Regions from separate parts of the Streptomyces sp. AM 2-1-1 genome, predicted to be linked through region 2. Evidence: riboswitches for the same ligand, from Rfam matches in the RefSeq annotation. Region 2 holds a riboswitch; each other region holds the start of a gene.

Region 1 (3,658 bases), 4.8 Mb from region 2:
GCGATGAAGTCGCGGTACTGCGGCGGAATGACGTCCCGGTAGGCGTGCCACCACCCCGCGTCCCGGTTCTCCGCCGAGCCCGCCAGAGCCGACAGCAGGGAACGCAGTTCGGGGTCGTCGACCGCGTACGCGTCCAGCAGTCGGCTCACGTCGGCCGGGGAGACTCCACTGGCCCCCGTCTCGATCCTGCTCACCTTCGACTGGTGCCAGCCGAGCAGCGACGCCGCCTGCCGGCTCGTGAATCCCGACGCGTGGCGCAGACTCCGCAGCTCCTCACCGAGTTTGCGTCGACGCACGACGGGGCCGTTGCCCATTCCGGTTTCCTTCCGCCGGGCGGCACGGCCGACCGTTCCGTGGGCCGACCGTCCCTCGGCCGACCTGGACGCAAGTGTGCCGAACGTTCGAGTCCCGGCGACGCCGAGTTCACCGCATCGAGCGATAGATATATGCATATCTCGGCAGATCGTCACAGCACGGGGTCTGGCGGTGGCACTCTGGCGCCAGGCACAATCCGGGCCGATAGGGGTCGGCCGGGCGGAAAGGGACGGCGTCGCCATGGCAGATCATCAGGAAGCACATGTCACCCTGCCGAGCGATCCCGCATCGGTGTCCGCGGCCCGCAGACACGTGGCCGGAGCTCTCACCGAGTGGGGGCTGCCCGACGACACCGACACCGCGGAGACGATGCGGCTGATCGTTTCGGAACTGGCCACCAACGCGATCCTGCACACCTTCGGCCAGTCGCCCACCTTCACGGTCCGGCTCGTGCTCGACCGCGACGAAGTGCTGCGGCTCGGGGTGACCGACAGCCACCCCCGGTGGCCCAGGCGGCTGCCCGCCGCCGTGCAGCAGGACAACGGGCGCGGCCTCGCGATCATCCGGTCCCTGGTCAAGGAGTCCGGCGGACGGTTCGGCGTCACGGCGACCGAGGACGGCGGCAAGACCGTGTGGGTCGTGCTGCCCTGTGCCGCGGCGGTGGTGAGCTAGAGCGACCTCGTGCACCGCATCCGAGGCCGCGCACCGGTCCACCGGGAACCGCGGCGCTCCGCGCGTCGGCGCGGTCGGCTCCGGACGGGCCGACCGCGCACCCCGGTGCGCGGCGTCCTGTCGGGAGCCGACCGCCACGCACCCGTGCACCGGGTCCGGGTGCTCAGCGCACCCGCCCGTACCAGACCCTCTTCGTCCAGATCCGTTCCAGTCGCACCACGGCGCCGGTCTTCGGGGAGTGCCAGATCTTCCCGCTGCCGGCGTAGATGCCCACGTGGTAGACGCTGCGGCCGCTGTGGAAGAAGACCAGGTCTCCCTTCCTGCGCTGCGAGGAGGTGATGTGACGCGTCTTGTTGTACTGCTGCTGCGCCGTACGGGGAAGCTTCTTGCCGACCCGCTTGAACGAGTAGAGCGTCAGCCCGGAGCAGTCGAACCTGCGGGGGCCGGTGGCGCCCCACTGGTAGGGAGCGCCCTTCTTCGAGGCGGCCACACGGAGGGCCTTCGTGGCACGGGCGGCGGTGGCGGCGTCGGCGTCGTTCACCAGGCCGGGGGCCAGCATGGTCGAACTGAGAGCGAGAGTCAGGGCCGAGGCCGTACCGGCCCGGGCGAGCAGAGACGGGACATGAACCTGCGCAGTCATGCGCAACCCTTCGTCAGCCGCCTGTGAAAGATGACCTGTCGGGTTCGGGCTGGCGAAGTCGCCCGGCCGCGCGGTGCGGCTTCACCCCGAGGGACGGCCGGTAACCCGGTCGGCCCGTTGTGCTCGGGTCCTCCACTCCTGCCGATCCACTCCTGTCGACCCGTCATCCGCTCGGCGGCAGGACTCGGCGTCCGCGCGGACCGCCCCGTCAGGATGGCGGGGGCTTGTCGTCCCACGGATCTTGACCCAGGCCGTGCGGGATTTTCGAGGGGGCAGAGGCCGCCGGAGAGACCTGCCGCGGTTGCGCCGGGAGAGTAGGGGGAGCGCTCCGGACAGCCGGGAGCGCTTGTCGGGGCCGGGTCCGCACCCCCTGTGGCCTGCGGATTGCCGCCCATGGGGAGAACCGCGGGGAGCGCAACTCGGAGCGGCGTCGCCAGGCTCGATCACCTGGACCGAACGGGTGAAATATCCGATATTCCTCACGGGCGTGTCGGCAGTTCCCCCACGCGGCGCCGCGCCCCGCTCCCTACCGGCCAACTCCTGGACACGCACGGTACGGTGACGCGGCCCGGGCGCCGCTCCCCGTCCAGGGCCCGCAGCGCCCGCGCCGGCGTCGTCGCGTGGATCCGCGTCCCGCCGCGCTCGTGCACCGGCGTCAGGGCGTCACGCAGCGCCGCCGCCTGTGCCACCAGGGCCGCCGCCTGTGCCACCAGGGCCGCCGCCTGCGCCTCCAGGGCCCCGGCCGCCCCCAGGCGACCGCAGGCTTCGCCCCCCAGGCGGGCGGGGGACCGTCCGGCGCGGCCGGAGAGCGACGCGCACCACCCTCCGTCGCGCCGTATACGAGGCGGGTGCGCGGGGACGGCCCGGCCGTGTCCGTCCGCGGGACGGCGGGACGGCTCACCTCCCCGACGCCGCCGCGGTCCGGTTCGCCGTCGTGTCGCCGCGGAACCGTCCCAGTTAACGCCACGGAAAAACTTCCGCCCTAACGTGCCATGCCTGGACGGTGGTTCGCCCCTCGGATGTCCACGGACCGTCGACATCCGGCAGGGTCCGCCGCGACCAGAGCCGGTACCGGGCGCGAGACGACGAGGTGAAGCGTGCAACTGTCCCCGCACGAGCAGGAGCGACTGCTCATCCATGTGGCCGCCGACGTCGCCGAGAGGCGCCGGGCGCGCGGGCTGCGGCTCAACCATCCGGAGGCGGTCGCGCTGATCACCTCGCACCTCCTGGAGGGCGCACGCGACGGCCGGAGCGTCGCCGAACTCATGGCGTCCGGACGCGCGGTGCTCACCCGCCGCGACGTCATGGACGGCATCCCGGAGATGATCCACGACGTCCAGGTGGAGGCCACCTTCCCGGACGGCACCAAGCTCGTCACCGTCCACGATCCGATCGTCTGAGGGGTGCCACCGGTGATTCCCGGAGAGATCCTGTACGCGGAGGGGCCCGTGCCGATCAACGAGGGCCGTCCCGTCACCCGTCTCACCGTCCTCAACGCGGCCGACCGGCCCGTCCAGGTCGGCTCCCACTACCACTTCGCCGAGGCCAACCCCGGCCTCGACTTCGACCGCGAGGCCGCCCGCGGCCTGCGGCTGAACATCGCCGCCGGGACGGCCGTGCGTTTCGAGCCCGGCATCCCGACGGACGTCGAACTCGTCCCGCTCGCCGGCGCCCGCGTCGTCCCCGGCCTGCGCGGCGCGACCGGAGGTGCCCTCGATGGCTGAGCTCGACCGTGCCGTGTACGCCGACCTGTTCGGCCCGACCACCGGCGACCGCATCCGGCTCGCCGACACCTCCCTGCTGGTGGAGATCGAGGAGGACCGCTCGGGCGGACCCGGACTCGCCGGTGACGAAGCCGTCTTCGGGGGTGGCAAGGTGATCCGTGAGTCCATGGGCCAGGCCCGCACCACCCGCGCCGAGGGCGCCCCGGACACGGTCATCACCGGGGCGGTCGTCCTCGACCACTGGGGGATCGTCAAGGCCGACATCGGCATCCGGGACGGGCGCATCACCGGCATCGGCAAGGCCGGC
Region 2 (3,658 bases):
TAGCCGTCGGGCAGTGCGCCCGAATTCCGCGCACGACCGGGCCGCGCCGCTCCTCAGGGACGGAGCGGCTCCGTCATTTCACCGGGCAGCCGCGGGCGGAGGAATTCGGGCGGCGGGAGAAACTCCCCGGGAATTCGCTCTCCTCTTTGTATACGGCGGCTTTGTTAATGCCGGACACCCGAGGTGTTTACGGGATGTTGCGAAGTACTCACCCGGGTCTGCTTCACCGCACGCGCCGGACGCCGCAACCGGTGGGCGGCCAGCGAGCGTTCCGCGTGCTGCGCGGCCAGACCGCGGGCCCGCTCCGCGTCGCCCCGCGCCACCGCGTCCACGAGAGCGCCGTGCTCGGCCCAGGACTCGACCGGGCGGACCGGCTGGTCGACCGCGTACATCCACGCGATCTTGTGCCGGAGCTGGGTCAGCAGCGCGATGAGACCGGGACTGCCGGATGCCTGCGCGAGCGTCTCGTGGAACCAGCCGCCGAGGGAGCGCAGGTCCTCCCCCTCGCCCCGGCGTGCCCGCTCCTGTCCCAGTTTGACCAGCCCGCGCAGGACCTTGAGGTGCGCCTCGGTGCGCCGCTGCGCGGCCCGGGCCGCGCCCAGCGGCTCCAGCAGCAGCTTCACCTCCAGGAGGTCCGCGGCCTCCTGCTCCGTCGGCTCGGCGACGCATGCCCCGGCGTGTCTGCGGGTCACCACGAAGCCCTCGGACTCCAGGGTTCGCAACGCCTCACGCACCGGCACCCGGGACACGCCGTAGCGCCGGGCCAGGAGCTCCTCGGTGAGGCGGCTGCCGCGTTCGTAGACACCCGAGACGATGTCGTCACGGATTGCCGTGCATACCGAGTGCGCGGGAATACGCATGTCCGAACCTCCGCATTGATCCCCGCGAATCGCGGCCGATCGAAGCCTGCACCGTGACTCTATTGCAATCTGCGTGAATTTCCGATGGCGTACCGGAATTCACACATATCTTTTGCCGAAGGAGTCGGTGGCCGGTGGGGTTTCGGGCGGTATGCCGAAGCCCCGGCACGGGGCCGGGGCTTCGGCAGGTTCGGCCCGCCGCGTCGGGTGGCGCGGCCGACGACACCGCTGGGCGGTGTCCGGCCGGGGCCGTCCCGTCGTTCCTGGCGGGACGCTCGTCACACGGTGAGGCCGCGCGCCCGCAGGTACGCCACCGGGTCCATGTCGGAGCCGTACTCCGGCCCGGTCCGGGCCTCGAAGTGCAGATGGGGGCCGGTGGCGTTGCCGGTGGCGCCGGCGAGGCCGATCCGTTCCCCGGAGGAGACGCGCTGCCCGGCGAAGACGCCGAGGGAGGAGAGGTGGCCGTACTGGGTGTACGTACCGTCCGCCATCCGCAGCACGATGTTGTTGCCGTACGAACCGCCCCAGCCGGCCTCGACGACCGTACCGGCCCCGACGGCGAGGACGGGGGTGCCGACGGCGGCGTGGAAGTCGATGCCCGAGTGGCTGCCGGAGGACCAGAGGGAACCGCTCGACTGGTAGCCGGTGCTGACGTACGAGCCCGCGACGGGCAGGTGGAAGGAGTTCAGGCGGGTGCGCTCGGCGGCCCGGGCGGCTCGCGCCTTCTCCTCGTGGGCCGCCCTGACCCGTGCGGCGGCTTCGGCCCTCGCCCGCGCACGGGCTTCCACGGCGTCGGCGTGACGCTGCTGGGCGGCCGCCTGGTCGGCGATCCGGGCGGCGACGGAGTCACCGAGCGACACGGCCCGGACGAGTCCGGTCGTCTCGGCCGAGGAGGTCGCGGTGTCCGCGGAGGAAGCGGCGGTGTCGGCTGCGAGGGCGGGAGCGGCCGTCGAACCGACGACGCCGGCGGCGGCGAGCGCCGCGACGCCGGCGAACCGGGCGGTGGTACGCGTCAGACGGCCCGGGGCGCGATGCGTCCCGGTGGCACGGGTGAACGCCATGGAGGAGCGGATCCTTTCCTTCCTTCTCGCCTACCGGGTTAGCTGACGGGTTCGGAGCAGGAAGGTCTCCTACGGGCGCTCGCACCTCTCACGAGACGCGGTGCACCCGATTCACCCCAGGGACATCACGGGTCCCCGGCTCCCCAGGCTCGCGCCGGACGGGGACTCGGCGATGACTGTCCGGCACCACGATTGCGGTGCACGGTCGACGGACAGCCGGATCGACGCTAGGCCGAGGCGCTTTCGATCACCAAACGGACAAGGGGTTTTGTCATACATCCCACAGGGCAGACGTGGATCTTCCCATCAAAGCGGACATACGGCGCGGCCCCGGCGAGATCGCTCCCGCCGGGGCCGCGCCGTACGTCCGGGAGCTGCCCGGACCGCCGTTGACGACCGGTCAGCCGTTGACGACCGTCACGTCGCCGATGTTCAGCGCGCGGACCGGCTCGGCGATCTGCGCCGCGTCGCCCACCAGGACCGTCACCAGTCGGTCGACCGGGAACGCGCTGACCACGGCGGCGGTCGCCTCGACCGTGCCGGTCTCGGCGAGTCGCGCGTACAGGTGGGCCTGGAAGTCGTCGGGCAGCTGCTGCTCGACTTGGTCGGCCAGGGTCGCCGCGACGGAGGCCGCCGTCTCGAACTTGAGCGGGGCGACCCCCACGAGGTTTTGCACGGCCGTCTCGCGCTCGGCGTCGGTCAACCCGTCCGCCGCGAGGGTCCGCAGGACCTTCCAGAGGTCGTCGAGGGCGGGGCCGGTGGACTCGGTGTCCACCGAGCCGCTGATGGCCAGCATCGCCGCACCGGCCGGGCCGGAGTCCGGACCACCGGCGGTGGAGCGGAGCACCTGGGCGAAGGCGCGCACGCCGTAGGTGTAGCCCTTCTCCTCGCGCAGCACCTTGTCGAGCCGGGAGGTGAGCGTGCCGCCCAGGCAGTACGTGCCGAGGACCTGCGCCGGCCAGACGCTGTCGTGCCGGTCGGCGCCGATGCGGCCGATGAGCAGCTGCGTCTGCACGGCGCCCGGACGGTTCACGATGACCACGCGGCCGGTGTCGTCGGCGGTGATCGGGGCCACCGGGCGGGGGGTGCCCGCGTTGCCCGACCAGTCGCCGAGGGTGTCGGCGAGCAGGGCGTCCAGGTCGATGCCGGTGAGGTCGCCGACGATGACCGCGACCGCCGTGGCGGGGCGGACGTGGGCGTCGTAGAAGGCGCGCACGGCGGCGGTGTCGATCCGCCGCACGGTCTCCTCGGTGCCCAGGCGCGGGCGTGACATGCGGGCCGTGGCCGGGAACAGCTCCTTGGAGAGCTGCTTGGCGGCGCGGCGCGCGGGGTTGGCCTGCTCGTGCGGGATCTCGTCGAGGCGGTTGCCCACCAGGCGTTCGATCTCGCTGTCGGCGAAGGCGGGGGCCCGCAGCGCTTCGGCCACCAGCCCGAGCGCCTTGGCCAGCCGGGAGGCCGGGACCTCCAGGGAGACCCGCACACCGGGATGGTCGGCGTGCGCGTCGAGCGTGGCACCGCACCGCTCCAGCTCGGCGGCGAACTCCTCCGCGCTGTGCTTGTCGGTCCCCTCGGAGAGGGCCCGCGCCATGATGGTGGCGACACCGTCGAGCCCTTCGGGCTCGGCGTCGAGCGGCGCTTCGAGGTGGATCTCGACGGCGACGACCTGCTGGCCGGGGCGGTGGCTGCGGAGCACGGTCAGCCCGTTGGGCAGGGTGCCGCGTTCGGGGGCCGGGAAGG
Region 3 (3,658 bases), 950 kb from region 2:
CGTGTGACCTACGCGACCGAAAGAGGGGGTTGACGGTGGGTGAGATAGACCACCCGGTCAGGTTTTGGTAAAGCCGGAATAAGTGGAGGGGCAGCACGCTTGCGCGTACCGCCCCTCGAACCCTGACGGATCGTGACGACCGTCAATGGTTTCTGTCTCAGATGGAGACGCCGTGCGAACGCAGGTAGGCGATCGGGTCCACGTCCGAGCCGTAGCTCGGGGTGGTGCGGATCTCGAAGTGGAGGTGCGGGCCGGTGACGTTTCCGGTGGCACCCGAGAGACCGATCTGCTGGCCGCCGGTGACGGTCTGGCCGACCGAGACCATCAGCTGCGACTGGTGCGCGTACTGGGAGTACATGCCGTCGGCGTGCTTGATGATGACCTCGTTGCCGTAGGCGCCGTCGTAACCGGCGGAGACGACGGTGCCCGGGCCGACGGCACGGATGACGGTGCCGGTGGCGGCGCTGAAGTCGGAGCCGGTGTGGTAGCCGCTGGACCACATGGAGCCGGAGGCGTGGTACTGGGTGGTGACGGTCGCGTTGGCGATCGGGGTGACCCAGCCGGAGCTGTTGCTGTCGGCGGCCTTGGTGGCCGGCGCGGCGGACTCCGTCGTGGTCGCCGGGGCGGCCTTCGTCCCGGTCGTGGTCGCCGTCTTCGCCCCGGTCTCCGTCTCGGCCTTCGCGGCGGAGGCGGCCGGGGAGGAGGTGGACGCGTGGGCGCCGAGCGTCAGCTTCATGCCCGGCAGGATCAGGCTCGGGTTGTCGCCCACGACCTCGCGGTTGTCCTGGTAGAGCTTCTCCCAGCCGCCCTTGATCTTGTGTTGGGCGGCTATCTTCGCCAGGTAGTCGCCGGAGACGACCCGGTAGGTCGTGGCGGACTGCTGGGCGGCCGGCGCGGACTGGGCGGCGGCGGGGGCCGTCCGCTCGGCGGCGTGGGCACCCGTGGCGCCGAGGAGCGGCAGGGCGAGAACAGCGCCGCCGGCTCCTGCGGCGAGGACGCCGCGAGCGATCGGGCCGGACTTCTTACGACGGTGGTTACCCGGGATGGGCATGGGGAATTCCTCTCCGGCGCCTACGAGGTGAGCTGTCGGGTTCGGGCTGGAGATGCCCGGTCGCGCTGAACGCGACTTCACCCCGAGCCGTCCGGAACAACTCCGGTCGGCGGCTTACCTGGGTCCCCCGCTCCTGCCACGCATAGGTGAGTTCGAATTCCGGGCGGCGGCAGGATTAGGCGGTCCGTCCGGATTGAGGGTGAACGTAATCGAGCCGGGTCGGACGGAACAAGCCGTGGCAACCGGAACGGAATCCGTGCGCTGATATCGGCCCCGTTTTCCCGTCACCCTCCGTGGATTCGCGATCTTGAATTTCCGCGTGACGGCCGGACGTCCCCCCGGCCTCACGGCCACGCACCGTCACCGATATGATCCCGCTCACGAGATCACCCGCCATCTCCCTTATAAACGGGTGATGTTGGGTTAAACAACTACAATACGGACATGTCGCACGCGGCCCTGAAGGGGGTCACGCAGCCGTCCGGACCCACCGTCGGCACACCGGCTCCGGGAACGGATGTCGTAGGGTCGCGACGAGCCGACGTCGGCGAGCAGCGCCGGCGCGCTGGAGCACTCAGGAGCCGCTGTGACGCAGGTGCCGCAGTTCTCGCCGGCCGAACCCGAGCTGAGCGGGGTCCGCAACTTCCGGGACGTGGGCGGGCTGCCCACCACCGATGGGCGGCGCGTACGACACGGGAGGCTCTTCCGCAGCGGTCACCTCGCCGCCGCCACCGCCGAGGACGCCGTCTTCCTCGGCCGGCTCGGCCTGCACACGGTCTTCGACTTCCGCAACGCGGCCGATCAGAAGCTCGACGGCTTCGACGTGGAGCTGGCGGGCGTGCGCAACGTCCGCATCCCGCTCTCGGACCCGGCCGACGGGGCCGGATTCTGGCGTCTGGTGCGCGAGGGCGACATCGCGCAGCTGCGCTCGCTGCTCGCCGACGGCAAGGGGAAGGAGCGGATGCTCGCCTCGTACCGCTCGATCATCACCGACCGCACGACCGAGCACAGCCGCGTGCTGCACGCACTGGCGCGGGACAGCGTGCCGGCGCTCATGCACTGTGCCGCCGGCAAGGACCGGGCGGGCCTGACGATAGCGGTGACGCTGCTCGCGGTCGGGGTGGAGCGCGACGCGATCGCGGCGGACTACCTCAAGTCGAACGACGCCCACCGCCGGTACCGGCTGCGGCGCGGCGACAGCGCCGACCCGGTCGTCTCCACCGAGGTGATGAGCCTGCTCAACCCGCTCTTCGGGGCGCACATCGACTACCTCGACGCCGCCTTCGCCACCATCGAGGAGAACTGGGGCACCACCGATCGGTACTTCGCGGACGGGCTGGGGCTCTCCGGCGAGACCCGGGAGCGGCTGCGCGAGCGACTGCTGGATCAGTCCGCACCCGCACGTCCGTACCCGTCGGGAGACCGGTCCGGCTACTGATTGCCTCCGGCCACGGCGAAGAGGATGTACAGGAAGGCCGCGACGACGTGTCCGGCCACCAGGTAGGCGATGAGCCGGATGACCACCCCGCGCGGCATCTTCCGTTCGTGGGTGTCGCGGACCTCACCGGTCGGCCGGGGGGTCAGCGGGTCGTAGTGCTCCGAGTCGTACATGACGGTCCTCTCTGCCGGACGCCCGGGGTCCGGGCGTCGGAGGTGATGGCGAGGCGTGGGCGCCGGGCGCGGTCAGCGCCGACGGGTCCCGTCGCCGAGGCACAGCTCGGCGGCGGGGCTCTGCAACAGGGTGTGCACGAAGATCAGCTCGGCGCCCTCCGGGCCGGCAGCGGCGATCCGGTGCGGGGTGAGCGAGTCGAAGTGGGCGCTGTCGCCCGGCCCGAGTTCGTGCGCGGATTCACCGAGGCTGAGCCGGAGCCGCCCTTCGAGAACGCAGAGCCACTCCTCCCCCGGGTGGACGCGCACCAGGTCGCCCTGGGCGCCGTAGGGGACGCGTACCCGCAGAGCCTGCATGGCGCGGCCCGGGCCGCCGGCCCGGCGGTACATCCAGCCGTCCGCCTCCGGTCCGTCGAAGCGGCCGCCGCGCACGATGGCGTCGCGCTCCGGGGGGATCTCGCCGAGGAGTTCGGAGACGGTCGTGCCGTAGATCCTGGCGAGACCGAGGAGCACCGGCAGCGAGGGTTGCCGGTTCCCCGTCTCGAGCCGGGAGAGGTGGGCCGGGGAGAGTCCGGCCCGCTGTGCGGCGGCCTCCAGGGTGAGGCTGCGGCTCCGGCGCAGTTCGCGCAGGCGGGGAGCGACGCCGGGGAGGTCGTCGGCCACCCCTCCGTCGGGAGGATTCATGTCTCCATTGCGCCACCGACTTTCCTCTGAGGCAAATTTCTTGCCTCAGAGGCAAACCGCTCCGAGGTGGTCCAGCGGTCTCCATGGGTCACCGGCCCGCAACCGCCTGCTTCACCAGGGTCCGCCCGAAGTCCCACATCAAGCCGCCCCCGCCGTGGGCGTCGTCCATCACCGACTCGAAGGCGGTCACGAAGCGGTCGACCTCGGGCTCGCCGATGATCAGGGGAGGGATCAGCTTGATCACCTCGAGGTGGTCGCCGGACACCTGGGTGAGGATCCGGTGCTTCTGCAGCAACGGTACGACAACCATCTGGG
Region 4 (3,658 bases), 1.1 Mb from region 2:
CCGTTTCGACGGCCCCGTGGAACTCGCCACCTGGCGGTACGCCACCGAGCCGCTGACCCTGGGCGGCGAGGGGATCGCGGCCGGCGACCCCGTCCTCGTCGTGCTCGCCGCGGCCGACCGGGATCCCGCGCGCTTCGCGGACCCCGACACGCTCGACCTCGCACGGCGTGACAATCCGCACCTCGGTTACGGCCACGGCATCCACTACTGCGTGGGAGCGCCGCTCGCCCGGCTGGAGGGACGGACCGCCCTCGCCACCCTGCTGAGGCGCCTTCCTGACCTGCGGCTCGCGGGAGAAATGGCCGATTTGCGGTGGCGCGGAGGGCTCATCATGCGTGGACTGCGCACCCTTCCGGTCGAGTTCACACCGGGTCGGACGCTCGATGAAAGTGACGCTCCGTCAACTCTGTGATGTTGATGTGATCCGCGAGGCATCGACTTGTGACACGCGTTCGAACCCCGCTAGGTTCACGGTTCGACGCATCAGTTCACCCGTCAGTCACACGGAAGGCACTCCCATGGGCTCCGCGAACGGCAGACACCGCCGCCCTCGCCAGGCACCCGCCATCGTCGTCGCAGCCGGCGTGACAGGCTCCGCCCTGGCGATTCCGCTCCTCGCCGCGACCGGCGCCGGTGCCGCGGACGCGACCACCTGGGACAAGGTCGCCGAATGCGAGAGCGGCGGCGCATGGAGCGCCGACTTCGGCAACGGCTACTACGGCGGACTGCAGTTCTCCGAGGAGACCTGGGCCGCCTACGGCGGTACCGACTACGCGCAGCGCGCGGACCTCGCCAGCCGTACGCAGCAGATAGCCGTGGCGGAGAAGGTCCTCGACGCCAAGGGCCCGCAGGCGTGGCCCGGGTGCGCGGTGATCGGCGGGCTCGCTCCCGCCGGCTCCCTCATCGGGGTGGACCCGGGCTCCACCTCCGCCGCGGACGCGGGCGCCTCGGCCGGCACGATCCCGGACGCGGACGGTGCCCCCGGCGCCGCCAGGTCGACGGACTCCGCCGGCTCCTCGGGCACCTCGGGTTCCTTCGACGGCTCGGCGGCGGGCTCCACGACCGGTTCCACCGCCACACCGGGCTCCGACGCCTCCGCCACCCCCTCGCCGACCGGCTCGGCCACGCCGGGCGCCACCGCGCCGGGGAAGAGCGGGAAGCACGCCGCCGCGGACGGCGCGACGGCCGGTGCGGCCGACGCCGCGACCGGCGACTCCACGACGGGCGGCAAGCACCGCGGTACGCCCGATGCGGGCGAGGCCGCCGCGGACACCTCGCGCGACTCCGGCCGGCACGCCTCGCGCGGTGCCACCGACGCGCGCGACGACGCGACGCTCGCCGCGGACGGGACCTACACCGTCCGGTCCGGGGACAACCTCTCGGCGATCGCCGACACGCAGAACCTCGCCGAGGGCTGGACCGATCTGTACGCGGCCAACGAGGACGTGATCGGCTCGAACCCCGATCTGATCCTGCCCGGCCAGGAGCTGGACCTGAGCGCGACGCCGGCCCCCGCCACCCCGGGCGCCACCGCCGGTGCGACGGACGCCGCGTCAGGGACGACGGGGGCCGCCGACGGTACGGCGGAGGCCACGTCCGGGGTCGCGGAGGCCGCTCCCACCAAGTGATCCAATCCGGGAAAACCCCCCAAATGGGTGGGTAGTTAAGGGGCCTATGTCCACTTTTGAGAAAGTGAGACATGGGTCTCTTCGCTGTTCGGGCGCGTCGCGGTCGCGGCACTTCGCGAACGTCCGCCGTGACCTGCGGAAACGGTTATTCGGACATGGCCAGTAAGGTCTGATTATCCGATATGTCCATCATTGAATGTCGGGGTTGCCTGTGTTTACGGTCAGAACCGCTCGCACCGCGGGCCCCGTCGATCGTCACGCCGAATCCTGCCGTCGGTCGAAGGGAACAGACGCGTAAAGCGCCGTAGGCAGGAGCGGGGGACCCAGGTAAGCCGCCGGTATCGGACGGCCCGTCGCGAACGACGGGCAGGCCGGGACCGGCTAGGGGTGAAGCGACACGCAAGGACGTGTCGCCGGGCAACTCATTGGCCCGAACCCGACAGCTCACCTCGTAGGCGTCGGTGAGGAGACGTTCCATGCTGCTGTCCAACGGTAAGCACCGCCGCTCGTCCAAGGCCGTCCGTATGGCCACGCTCGCCGGCGTCGCCGGTGCCGCCATCGCCCTCCCGCTGATGGGCGCCACCAACGCCTCCGCCGCCTCCGTCGCCACCTGGGACGCCGTCGCCCAGTGCGAGTCCGGTGGCAACTGGTCCATCAACACCGGCAACGGCTACTACGGTGGCCTGCAGTTCTCCCAGTCGAGCTGGGCCGCCGCCGGTGGCACCAAGTACGCCCCCCGCGCCGACCTGGCCACCAAGGAGCAGCAGATCGCCACCGCCGAGGTGCTGCTGGACCTCCAGGGCCCGGGCGCCTGGGGTTGCGCCGGTGCCGGCAACCTGACCAACGACGGTGTGGACCCGGGCGTCAGCACCGGTTCCTCCTCGACCGCCGAGACCCCCAAGAGCACCGACACCTCGACGAGCACCGGCTCCAGCCAGAGCAGCGGTTCCGCCGCCCCGCAGTCGGACCGCGCCTCGGAGTCGCAGACGGCCTCCCGCAGCGAGGACCGCCCGGCCGCGTCCGAGAAGTCCGAGACCGTCACCACGCCGACCGGCGGCAAGGTCGAGAAGGGCGACGGCGAGTACAAGGTCGTCACCGGCGACACCCTCAGCACGATCGCCCAGAAGCAGAGCGTCAAGGGTGGCTGGCAGAAGCTCTTCAAGCTGAACCACGACATCGTCGACGACGCCGACCTCATCTTCCCGGGTCAGCAGCTCCACCTGAAGTAAGCACGAACCTCTCCTCCCGGAACCGGGGTGTCCGGCGGCACCCCCTTCCACTCCCTGGCCCGGCGCGCACTCCCCCCGCACGCCGGGCCAGGGCCTTTTCCCGCACGGAGCGGCCGCCCGCCGACGGGTGCGGACATGGGCGCGGAGGAGGCGGCACGGCGGGAGGGGAGGAACGCGGGAGAACGGGGACGGAGGCCCGGCGGCGGCCCACGTCGCCCGCCGTACCGCGAACTGCCGGGCGCCGTACCGCTCGCTGTTATGTTCCGTACGGAAACAATGTGTAGGCTCGTCGTGTCACTGGACGGTCGGCCGACCGATCTCCTGTGTCCGGTTAGGCTCTAGGCAGTGTCCGGCGGATCATGGCCGGGGTCACGAAGTCCGGCAACGGAACCTCGCGGCGTTGCCGAAACGTCCGCATCGCTCCGAGATGAGGACGCTCCGGCGCCTCGCGACGCACCGCGCCGGACGCCGCGTCCTGACCGACCCTGATCCGGACACTGCCTAGTCGCAAGGCTCCAGAGCCCGCACAGTCAGCGTCACATTCCAGAAGGAGATGCTCGTGCCGTCCATCGACGTCGTCGTAGCCCGGGAAATCCTCGACTCGCGGGGCAACCCCACGGTCGAGGTCGAAGTTGGTCTCGATGACGGCAGCACGGGCCGTGCTGCCGTTCCGTCCGGCGCCTCCACCGGCGCGTTCGAAGCCGTCGAGCTTCGCGACGGCGACCTGAACCGCTACCAGGGCAAGGGTGTCGAGAAGGCCGTCCTCGCCGTCATCGAGCAGATCGGCCCGGAGCTCGTCGG

The links. Region 2 has a riboswitch for cyclic di-AMP ahead of PZB77_RS06975 (M23 family metallopeptidase). Riboswitches for the same ligand answer to the same signal wherever they lie in the genome.
Positions count from the first base shown of each region.
Region 1: another riboswitch for cyclic di-AMP. It lies ahead of PZB77_RS28055 (C40 family peptidase); the one in region 2 lies ahead of PZB77_RS06975 (M23 family metallopeptidase).
Region 3: another riboswitch for cyclic di-AMP. It lies ahead of PZB77_RS02945 (LysM peptidoglycan-binding domain-containing M23 family metallopeptidase); the one in region 2 lies ahead of PZB77_RS06975 (M23 family metallopeptidase).
Region 4: another riboswitch for cyclic di-AMP. It lies ahead of PZB77_RS11785 (transglycosylase family protein); the one in region 2 lies ahead of PZB77_RS06975 (M23 family metallopeptidase).

Region 1 is NZ_CP119147.1:6,433,071-6,436,728, forward strand. It holds gene PZB77_RS28045 (helix-turn-helix transcriptional regulator) at 1-314, opposite strand, end outside; gene PZB77_RS28050 (ATP-binding protein) at 556-987, shown strand; gene PZB77_RS28055 (C40 family peptidase) at 1,151-1,627, opposite strand; cyclic di-AMP (ydaO/yuaA leader) riboswitch at 1,631-1,827, opposite strand; partial or broken gene PZB77_RS28060 (hypothetical protein) at 2,107-2,334, opposite strand; gene PZB77_RS28065 (urease subunit gamma) at 2,725-3,027, shown strand; gene PZB77_RS28070 (urease subunit beta) at 3,040-3,351, shown strand; gene PZB77_RS28075 (urease subunit alpha) at 3,344-3,658, shown strand, end outside.
Region 2 is NZ_CP119147.1:1,654,245-1,657,902, forward strand. It holds gene PZB77_RS06970 (GntR family transcriptional regulator) at 165-860, opposite strand; gene PZB77_RS06975 (M23 family metallopeptidase) at 1,139-1,921, opposite strand; cyclic di-AMP (ydaO/yuaA leader) riboswitch at 1,934-2,103, opposite strand; gene PZB77_RS06980 (pitrilysin family protein) at 2,322-3,658, opposite strand, start outside.
Region 3 is NZ_CP119147.1:702,578-706,235, forward strand. It holds gene PZB77_RS02945 (LysM peptidoglycan-binding domain-containing M23 family metallopeptidase) at 158-1,051, opposite strand; cyclic di-AMP (ydaO/yuaA leader) riboswitch at 1,056-1,210, opposite strand; gene PZB77_RS02950 (tyrosine-protein phosphatase) at 1,638-2,489, shown strand; gene PZB77_RS02955 (DUF6126 family protein) at 2,483-2,662, opposite strand; gene PZB77_RS02960 (XRE family transcriptional regulator) at 2,735-3,343, opposite strand; gene PZB77_RS02965 (aspartate aminotransferase family protein) at 3,432-3,658, opposite strand, start outside.
Region 4 is NZ_CP119147.1:2,791,608-2,795,265, reverse strand. It holds gene PZB77_RS11795 (cytochrome P450) at 1-412, shown strand, start outside; gene PZB77_RS11790 (transglycosylase family protein) at 519-1,628, shown strand; cyclic di-AMP (ydaO/yuaA leader) riboswitch at 1,919-2,101, shown strand; gene PZB77_RS11785 (transglycosylase family protein) at 2,105-2,857, shown strand; gene eno (phosphopyruvate hydratase) at 3,411-3,658, shown strand, end outside.